Bdellovibrio bacteriovorus: one gene and its partner. The protein of the gene in region 1 binds, or shares a complex with, the protein of each later gene. Links are inferred from orthologs where the notes say so. Each region holds a gene or a part of one and is shown in the gene's direction. Other genes may lie near its edges.

Evidence for each region. The genes of interacting proteins can lie anywhere in the genome.
Region 2: the proteins of tig (region 1) and rpsG are in contact, whole or in part, in a crystal structure (PDB 3GTY), measured with the Thermotoga maritima proteins. The link is inferred for Bdellovibrio bacteriovorus from one-to-one orthologs. Residues at the interface, in WP_004081061.1 of Thermotoga maritima: Glu122, Val124, Val129, Leu130, Tyr133, Glu188, Gly259, Ile262, Tyr263, Glu266, Ser270, Glu273, Gln274, Glu277, Arg308, Gln311, Ile312, Ser315, Tyr316, Glu325, Arg329, Arg336, Leu363, Phe366, Trp367, Arg373, Leu377, Arg381, Leu384, Glu387; in WP_004081843.1 of Thermotoga maritima: Lys34, Lys52, Lys55, Glu59, Arg62, Gln63, Glu66, Asn67, Lys69, Val71, Arg95, Ala109, Lys110, Lys111, Gly112, Arg113, Pro114, Glu117, Glu121, Ile124, Ala125, Tyr127, Asn128, Asn129, Thr130, Gly131, Lys135, Asp139, Arg142, Met143.

Annotation. Positions count from the first base shown.
Region 1 is NZ_CP020946.1:174,511-180,327, reverse strand. Bases 1,304-4,208 are described here. They hold tig (trigger factor), read left to right. Parts: upstream 1,304-2,051; coding sequence 2,052-3,365; downstream 3,366-4,208. Other genes in these bases: B9G79_RS00860 (tetratricopeptide repeat-containing diguanylate cyclase), read left to right, coding at 3,495-4,208; B9G79_RS00870 (ArsA family ATPase), read right to left, coding at 1,304-1,923. Outside these bases: B9G79_RS00875 (ArsA family ATPase), read right to left, coding at 1-1,057; more of B9G79_RS00870, read right to left, coding at 1,054-1,303; more of B9G79_RS00860, read left to right, coding at 4,209-5,357; B9G79_RS00855 (trypsin-like serine protease), read right to left, coding at 5,363-5,817. UniProt on the Bacillus subtilis protein: Involved in protein export. Acts as a chaperone by maintaining the newly synthesized protein in an open conformation. Functions as a peptidyl-prolyl cis-trans isomerase.
Region 2 is NZ_CP020946.1:902,367-906,679, forward strand. Bases 1-2,857 are described here. They hold rpsG (30S ribosomal protein S7), read left to right. Parts: upstream 1-1,120; coding sequence 1,121-1,594; downstream 1,595-2,857. Other genes in these bases: rpoC (DNA-directed RNA polymerase subunit beta'), read left to right, coding at 1-553; rpsL (30S ribosomal protein S12), read left to right, coding at 736-1,110; fusA (elongation factor G), read left to right, coding at 1,604-2,857. Also shown: more of fusA, read left to right, coding at 2,858-3,709; rpsJ (30S ribosomal protein S10), read left to right, coding at 3,917-4,234; rplC (50S ribosomal protein L3), read left to right, coding at 4,244-4,313.

The DNA of each region.
Region 1 (5,817 bases):
CTTCGACGATCAGGGCGCTGAGCTCTTCAAGCCCCCCGAGGTCGGAAATATCCTTCACCAGATCAGGGATGCGGAAGATGCGGGCCTGATTCTTCATGCCCGACTCAAACTGCTGATACAGTTGATCCCTTTGATTGTAGTAGGACCTCATCTGAGAATACAACTTCACAAGATCCTCATGACCTTTTCCAACCTCTTGAGCCGAACGGAGGTCCAGCCAGTAAGGGAAGACCCGGTTCAAAACCACCGTTCCGAGATGGTAGCCGCCTTTATTGATTTCCCTTGAGAAATACTCTGCTTCCTTCAGCTTGGCCTGATCAAAGGCCGTCACCAGACAAAACTGCGTGGTAGGCGCCACCAGCATTCGGTGCACATCAATAGTGCGGGCCTGAAGTTTTCCCTGCCACTGTTCAATATTGATGAAAAAGTCACCCAGTTCACGAATGAAGTTCGAGCCAGTCAATGACTCCAGAACTTTCAAAACCTGACGGGTTCCGGTCTGCAACAGGTGACCGAAGAAGCCCCCTTTTTTTCCTTCCGGATCGCGGAACCACTTCGCCACGCCTTCATTGAACAAGGCTGAAAGCTTTTGGGGAGCATTCAAAAAATCAATCGCATGCTTTGTCGGCGGCGTATCCAGCACGATCAGGTCAAACTGCCCGGATTCGTAACAAGAATACAGTTTTTCCAACGCTGTGAACTCTTGTGATCCGCTAAGATTGGTTGAAAGCTGCTTGTACAGACTGTTGTTGAAAATCTTCTGTGCGGATTCGGTCTTTTTTGCCGCGCGGGCCACGAAGTCATCAAAAGTTTTCTTATGATCAATCACCGAGGCATAAAGTTCGCCCTTGAAATTCTGTCCCGGAACTTTGGTGATGTCTTTGGTGCCTTCGATCCCCAGGGTTTGCGCCAGACGCTTCGCCGGATCGATGGTCAGTACCAAGACGCGTTTGCCTTCCTGGGCTGCAAGCACGGCCAATGATGCTGCAATCGTGGTCTTCCCGACGCCGCCACTTCCCACGCAGACTAAAACTTTGGTGTCTTTAAACAGGCTCACTTCAACACCTCCGCCGCTTTTTCCACCAGGGCCCAAGCGCTGGATTCAAAATACAAAGGCACGCGTGTGACCTGCGAACTTAAACCTTGCGCCTGATGCCACATCTGATTCTGGCGGCGAATGTGACCGTCCAGATACTCGGCAAATTTTGAAAGATCGGAATTTTCCGCCTGCACTTCCTGCAGAGTCTGCTCGGACACCGGGGCTTCGATCATCTTGTTCATGATCAACTCTGCGGTGACACCGAATTCATTTTTCAATCGCGCGATCAGTTCGGAGGCTTCTTTCAGCGGAAGCTCTTCCGGAAGCGTGATCACGTGGTACTTGCAGATTTCAGGATTGCGAATATGAGCATCAATGCTGCGGCTTTGCTCCCCCATCGGACCAAACTGCACCGCCTCGGCCATGCCCTTTGGGGCTTCAAGCAAAGCAATGAAGTGCCCCGTGGCGAAGGCATCCACCACGATGCAATCAAACGGCAGCGGCGGACCGTGTTTGCGGGGGCCGCTGGTGACTTTTCCCAAGATCGCAAGTTCCGGCAGTGCCGGAGCTACGTTGATAAAGGCCTTCATCACAGCATTTTCAAAGAAGAGCTTCGCCAGACTTTCCACCTTGATGAAATGGCGGGCGTATTCCTGTAAACAGGCCTCCCCCGTCCAAAGCGCAAGGGAAAGGTTGGGCCTGATCGAAACTGGCTGGAATCCAACTTGGGGTAAATTAAAGAAATCCTTAAAGAAACTTTGATCTCCAAGCTCGACAAGGAGGGTGTTTTTACCCTCTTGGCTCTTTTTAAGCGCCAGGGATGCGGCTAAAACCGACTTCCCCACGCCCCCTTTTCCGGTCACAAAGTGAATCTCTTGCTTCATAGGTTCTAAGAGTGTCGCTGACCTCTGATTTATAGGCATTACGCATAGCATTACAGTTGCCTAAAGTCGGCCCGTCTTTTAGTATCCACCAGTTTATAACGCGTTGGCGTAATCTAGGAGAAATAGACATGAAATCAAACGTAGAAAAGGTCTCTAACCTTTCCAGAAAGTTGAACATCGAAGTTCCTGCTGCGGCAGTTCAGACAGCTTTCCAAAAGATCTTCAATGGCATCCAAAAAGAAGTGACCATCAAAGGCTTCCGCAAAGGTAAAGCTCCTTTGGCGACTGTAAAAAGCCTTTACGGTGACCGTGTAAAACAAGACGTGGTTCAGGATCTTATCCAGAAGCACTACGCTGAAGCATTGAATGAGCACAAGCTTGAGCCAATCAGCTACCCAGAATTCGAATTTGCAGATCCAACAGAGAACAAAGACTTCTCTTTCTCTGCAGCATTCGATGTTCGTCCAGAGATCACTCTGAAAAAATACGAAGGCCTGGAAGTTGAAAAAGAAAAAGCTGAATTCGATCCAAAGAAGATCGATCAGGTTCTTGAAAACATCCGTGCTTCCCGCGCAACTTTCGAAGTTGTTGCTGAAGACCGCGCCGTAAAAATGGGCGATATCGCTGTTATCAACTTTGAAGGTTTCATGGGCGGCCAGCCTCTTGAAAACGGTTCCGGCACAGATCACCACCTTGAACTGGGCGCGAAACAATTCATCGAAGGTTTCGAAGACGGTATCGTGGGCATGAAAAAAGGCGAGACTAAAACTCTTTCTTTGAAATTCCCGGATCCATACCACTCTGCAGAGCTTGCTGGTAAACCAGTTGAGTTCAAAGTGACTTTGAACCAGATCAAAGCCAAAGTTTTACCGGAACTGACTAACGAATTCCTGGCGACTCTGGGCGGTCCTTCTGATCTAGAGACTTTGAAAAAGTCCATCCAGGAAGACCTTGAGCAAACTGAAACCAAACGCATCGAAGACGCTTTCAAAAACCGTCTTTTGAAAACTTTGGTTAAAGAAAACCCGGTTGAAGTTCCTCCATCTTTGATGAAAGAACAAAAAGCGTCTTTGGTTGAAGACTTCAAAAAACGCATGTCTGAACAAGGCATGGGTCCAGATGACTTCGCTTCTTACGTTGAAAAATGGGATGGCGATTTCGAAAAGACGGCTGCTGAAATGATTCAGTCTTCTTTCCTGGTTGATGCTATTGCCAAGAAACATGATTTGTTCTGCAAAAAAGAAGACTTGGATGCTAAATTTGCTGAGTACGCTCAACAAACTGGTATCGAAGAATCCCGCATCAAGGAATTCTACGGTCGTCCAGAGCAGGCTTCCCGCCTGACTTACATGCTGACTGAAGAGAAAGTGATCGCTTTCCTGAACAAGTCCGTGAAAGTAAAAGAAGTTCCAGCGGGTTCTTTGAAAGAAGAAAACCACTAGTCTGCTGAACTTCAGAACTGAAGTTTAAAACTTCCAAAGCCCGTCAGGCTGATTCTTGACGGGCTTTTTTTATTCCCGAACCGGCAAACACTTTAGTCCAGCCCGGCTTTGTCCGATGAATCTGGAAGTATGCACGTACTGGCAGCCGGCTGTATCATTATGGGACTGCTCTTCAGTTCCTCGGTTTTTGCAACTTCGACGACATCACAGATCGACGAAGCCAAATCCCTTGCGGGGACTGATCCTCGCAAAGCCCTGCATTTGCTTTCACTGATTGAAAACTCGGCTGCGAAAAACGATGCCTTGCTGCAGGCCGAAAAGGATCTGCTGAAATGCGAGATCCTGGTCGACAATGACGATCCCAAAGAAGCATTAAAATCCACCAGCCCTTATCTGGGTCACGCTTCTTTGCCACCTAATGTGCTGATGAATCTGGAGCTTTGTCATTTTTCAGCGCTGGAGGCCTCGGGCCAGGCGACCAAGGCGATGGAAGGCCTGACCTATCTGCTGGAAAAAAGCCGCAAGCTGAACCTGCCCGCCCAGCAAGGCAAGGCACACCTGAACATGGGTCAGTTGCTATCCTATCAAAATCAGTTTTCGGAAAGTCTGAAGCATCTGTTGCAAGCCAAAGAAATCTTCAAAAAGCTGCAGGACTCAAACGAAGAGCGCATCACTTTGAACTCGATCGCGGTGCTTTACGGACGCATGGGGGAACACGAACGCGCTTTGGAATACTTCGCTGAAGTTCTGCAAAAAAATCGCGACCTGAACAAAACCCGCAACGTCGCCGTCGTTCTCTACAACATGGGCCGCCGCTATGAAGACCTGAACCAGTTTGAAAAATCACGCGAGCACTTCACAGAGTCCCTGAAGATTCATCGCGAACTTGGCAATACCAAGTCCATCGCCGTTGTCGAGCGCGCTCTGGGAAGCCTTTACAACAGCATGAACCAGCCGCTGAAGGCGCTGGAGCATCTGAAGACAGCCGTGACTACTCTGGAAGGCATGAACCTGCCCAAATCTCTGGGGCAGTTGTATTTTGAGTTGGGTCGAACTTATGCAAAGCTGGGCGACAACAAGCAAGCATTGTTGAATTTGAAAAAGGCCCACGGCCTGAACAGCAACCCTAATTCGGTGCAGTTGGCGGCGGATATTTTCTCGGAAGAAAGCCGCATCTATCAAAGCTCGGGTCAGTGGAAGCAGGCCTATGCAGCTTTAGAAGGCTTTAAAAAGTATTCAGACCAAATGCACGTGATCCGCGCCGATGAGCAACTGCGCCAGTTGAATTTCAAATTTGATCTGGGCAAAAAAGAAGAGGCCAACCGAATCTTGAAAGCGCAAAATCAATCACAGGAACGACAGCTGCAGGATGCTCATCGCATTCAGCGCCTGCAACTGATGTCGCTCAGTCTGATTGCATTGCTTTTAAGCGTGACTGCGATCTTTACTATCCGCCAGGTGCGAACAGCCCGCCGCATGCGCGAACTGGCGATGACGGACGAGCTGACCCGCATCCCGAACCGTCGTCATGTGCTGGAATACGGCGCACAAAGCCTCAGCACCTCGCAACGACAGGGCAAAGGCATGTCGGTGATTATCTTTGATATCGATCACTTCAAACGCATCAACGACACCTTCGGACATGCCGTGGGTGATGAGGTGATCAAACGTGTTGCTGAAATAGGCCAGAAGGCTTTACGCAAAGGCGATATGATTGGACGAATTGGCGGGGAAGAATTCCTGTCGATTTTGCCATTCACAGATCCATTGCCGGCTAAAGAAGTGGCAGAACGCATTCGCCGTGAAATTTCATTGTGTGATTTTACGGACCTGGCTCCGAACCTGACTGTGACGGTCAGTGCGGGAGTTTCCTGCTACACCGCCACCGACAAACAAGGCAACATCGACAGCCTGATTCAACAAGCCGATGAAGCCCTCTATTCCGTCAAACAAAATGGCCGTAATGGCGTGAGCTTGCGGTTGGTGTCTTAGTACTTTTATCGTCTACCTGTGATATCGACAAAGCCCAGACGATTCAGCATTGCGGCACCCATTGGAGTGCAGTTTTGGCCAAAGGCACAGTGCTCACCACCCCCGTCACTTTTCCCGTCAAAGAAGAAATAGTCCGGCACTTCGAGATGATCACCAGGCACAAAGTAGCCCCAAGAAACCGACATATTGTGATCCGCTGCTGCGACACCACATTGAGAATTTGCCTGGCGGCACTTCTCCAGAGCCTTGCTAAGTGATTGTTCCTTCGTAGTAGCACCACATGAAGCGCCATGAACTCTGTAGTGAGCATGATTAACAGTAGCAACCCAGCCTTCGCTACATTCAATAGCTTCCTTCACGTACCGTCTGATTGCCGCGCCATACTCGAACTGCTTAACTACCGATTCACGATTGGGCCCATAACCCATCTGAAGAACTGGATAGCCCCTGTCCGTAACTG
Region 2 (4,313 bases), 730 kb from region 1 along the record:
TGGTCCAACAAATCCTCATGACATTCTGGCGGTTCTGGGTGCTAAAGCCTTGTCTGCATACCTTGTAGATGAAATCCAAGAAGTTTACAGACTTCAAGGGGTTGGTATCAATGACAAGCATATCGAAGTCATTGTTCGTCAGATGCTACGTAAAGTAGAGATCCGTGATGCCGGCGACAGCCGCTTCCTGGCTGGTGAGCAAGTTGAAAGATATGCTTACATGGAAGAAAACGAACGTATTAACAAAGAGGGTGGCCAGCCTGCTACTTGCAGCCCACTTCTTCTTGGTATTACTAAAGTTTCTTTGAGCACTGACAGCTGGATTTCAGCAGCGTCCTTCCAGGAAACTACAAAAGTTCTTACGGAAGCAGCGATCAATTCTCGCACAGACCATTTGCGTGGCCTGAAAGAGAATATCATCATGGGTCGTCTGATTCCTGCGGGAACTGGTTTGACATCTTACAAACGCTGGAAAGTGTCTGTGCATGAAGATGACGATATCGGCTTTGTTGCATTGCCGGGTATGACGTCTTCCGTACAGCCTCAAGGCTAAAGTAAGACCACCTGATCGCCGGCTTCACAGGCCGGCGTAGGGTAAAAAGCTCATGGATTGGGGACCTCACGCCGCTTTTCATGGATAAATGTAATTTTAACAACAAAGTCTTGACCTGGGCGTCACCGAAATGTAAGTTCCAGCGTCCAGAACCGCATAATTGTTTTTAAGGGGTATATAAAGTGCCAACAATTAATCAGCTCATCAAAAGTGAGCGTACTGTTCAAAAAAACCAAACAAAATCACCAGCTTTGGACTCTTGTCCTCAGCGTCGCGGTGTTTGTACACGTGTTTATACTACGACTCCAAAGAAGCCGAACTCCGCTCTTCGTAAAGTAGCAAAAGTTCGTCTTTCCAATGGCTTCGAAGTTATCTCTTACATCCCTGGTATCGGCCATAACCTTCAAGAGCACTCCGTTGTACTAATCCGCGGTGGTCGTGTGAAGGACTTGCCGGGTGTTCGTTACCACATCGTTCGTGGGGTATTGGACCTTCAAGGTGTAAACGGTCGTCTGCGCGCCCGTTCTAAATACGGTACTAAGAGACCTAAGAAATAAGGATTGAGAGATGTCACGTCGTAAAAAGACCTTTAAAAGAGAAATCATTCCAGATCCGGTTTTCAAGGATCTAGTAATCGCTAAGTTCATCAATAAAATGATGATCCAAGGTAGAAAAGCAACTTCTCAAAAGTTGTTCTACGGTGCTTTGAAAGAGCTTGAAGGTAAAGTTCAAGGTGAAGAGCCTTTGGCAGTCTTCAAAAAAGCTCTTGAGAACGTTAAACCTTCTATCGAAGTTCGCTCCCGCCGTGTAGGTGGTGCTACTTACCAAGTTCCAGTAGATGTTCGTCCATCCCGTCGTTTGGCTTTGGCTATGCGTTGGTTGGTTGAGTACTCTCGCGAGCGCGGTGAGAAAGACATGGCGAAACGTTTGGCTGGCGAATTCTTGGACGCGTACAATAATAGAGGAAATGCTATTAAGAAGAAAGACGACGTTCACAGAATGGCTGAATCCAACAAGGCATTCTCTCACTACAATTGGTAATCTGTTCAGATGTCAGCTAAAGATCCTAAAGTTGTAGCTGATCTCAAGTACACTCGTAATATCGGCATCATGGCTCACATCGATGCCGGTAAGACGACCACCACCGAACGCATTCTTTACTATACAGGTAAAAGTCATAAAATCGGCGAGGTCCATGATGGTGATGCCACCATGGACTGGATGGTTCAAGAGCAAGAGCGCGGTATCACTATCACCTCTGCTGCGACCATGGCGTTCTGGAAAGATCACAGAATCAACATCATCGATACTCCGGGCCACGTTGACTTCACGATTGAAGTTGAGCGTTCCTTGCGTGTATTGGATGGCGCGATCGCTGTTTTCGACGGTGTGAATGGGGTTGAACCTCAGTCCGAAACCGTCTGGAAACAAGCCGACAAATATAAAGTTCCCCGCATTTGCTTCGTAAATAAAATGGACCGTGTTGGTGCTGACTTCGTGATGTCTTTCGGGACGATCAAGGAAAAGCTGAACGCGAACCCAATCCCAGTGCAGGTACCAATCGGCATGGAAGACACCTTCCGTGGTGTTGTCGATCTTTTGGAAAACCGCGCTTACATGTGGGATCAGTCCGGAATGGGTGACCATTTCGAAGTTACCGATGTTCCCAATGACATGAAAGAGGAAGTAAACCGCTTCCGCACTGAAGTCGTTGAGAAGATCGTTGAATTTGAAGACGAACTTCTTGAGAAATATCTCAATGGAGAAGAAGTCACCGTGCCAGAGCTTAAACGGGCTTTGCGCAAAGGGACTCTTGAGCTGAAAGCCTTCCCGGTATTCTGTGGAGCCGCTTTCAAAAACAAAGGCGTTCAGCCTTTGTTGGATGGGGTCATTGACTACCTTCCGTCGCCTCTGGAGGTGCCTGCAATTGTGGGTCACGATCCTGAGCGTCCTGATAAAGAAATCATCTGTAAAACTGAATTCGATGCTCACGCGGCTGCATTGGCGTTTAAAATTGCCAATGATCCGTTTGCCGGCACTTTGACTTATATCCGTGTTTATTCCGGTGAGGTGAAGGTCGGGGAGCAGCTTTTGAATCCGCGCACTCAGAAAAAAGAGCGCATCCAGAAGTTGGTGAAAATGCATGCGAATTCCCGTGAAGAAATCAACAGCCTGAAGGCGGGTGATATCGGCGCGGTTATCGGTCTTAAGTTCACAGGCACAGGGGATACTCTGTGCGAAAGCTCTCATGCTGTGGTTCTTGAGGCGATCACATTCCCAGAGCCGGTTATTTCCGTGGCGGTGGAAGCGAAGTCTTCTGCGGACCAGGAAAAGATGTTGGCTGGCCTGGCTAAACTTGAAAAAGAAGATCCATCCTGCCGTCTGCGCACGGATCCGGAAACGGGGCAAATCCTGCTTTCTGGCATGGGTGAATTGCATTTGGAAATTCTTGTGGATCGTTTGCTTCGTGAGCATAAGATCCAGGCCAATGTGGGTAAGCCGCAGGTTTCCTATCGTGAAACCATCACGGCGGCAGCCAAGGCGGAACACGTCTACGAACGTGAGATCGCTGGCGAAGCTCACTTTGCCAAAGTCTCCCTTTCCATCGAGCCTATTTCTCAGGCGGATGGCATCCAGTTCATCAGTAAAGTGGCTGTGTCTAAAGAATTTACAGCCCCGATGTTGAAGGCCGTTGAATCGGGCTTCCGTGAGGCTTCCGAGGTCGGTCCTTTGGCAAGCTGTTCGATGCTGGGTATTAAGGGGACCTTAAATTCGATTGAAGTTCGTCCGGATTCATCCAGCGAGATGGCCTTTAAAGCGGCTGCTTCCCTGGCATTCCGGGACGCAGTTAAGGCAGCCTCTGTAGAGCTTTTGGAGCCTATCTTTAAGCTTGAGGTGACTTGCCCGGATGACTTCGTAGGAAACATCGTGGGTGATCTGAATTCCCGTCGTGGAAAGATTCTCACAATGAATGTGAAGCAGGGTGGTGGGCAGGTTATTTCGGCCGAAGCCCCTCTGGCGAGTCTGTTTGGTTATGCTACGGATGTCCGCAGTTTGAGCCAAGGCAGAGCCAGCTTCAGTATGGAATTTTTGGAATATGCCATTGTGCCTGCGAAGGTAAAAACGGACATTCTCCATAAAATGGGAAGATATTAAAAAAAATAATATTTCCCTTTGACATTAGATTTCAAAGTGCGCATACTCGCGCACTCATAGCGTCTATATCTACAAAAAACCCCCCGCGTTGAAGGCGATTCAGGCCGCAAGGGCTAATTCGGGGCAAGTTTTCGATGGGATCAGGACGTTGATTGTTAACAAATTTGCTAGTAATTACGATACTTTATAAAAGAGAAGAGTGTCCATATGCAAAGTCAGAAGATTAGAATCAGATTGAAGGCATTCGATCATAAACTGCTTGACCAGTCGACGAAAGAAATCGTTGAGACTGCTCGTCGTACAGGCGCTAAAGTTGCGGGTCCAATTCCCTTGCCTACTCGCATCAACCGCTACACTGTATTGCGTTCTCCGCACGTAGATAAAAAATCTCGTGAACAATTCGAAGTGAGAACTCACAAGCGTATGCTCGATATTTTAGAACCAACTCAACAGACAGTAGATCAGCTTATGAAGCTGGATCTTTCTGCTGGTGTAGATGTTGAAATCAAACTTTCTGCGGTTTAGAGGTAAGACGTGAGCGAAACTACAGAAACTCAAAATACTGCAGGTCTTAAATTGAACGGCCTGTTTGCCTTCAAAGAAG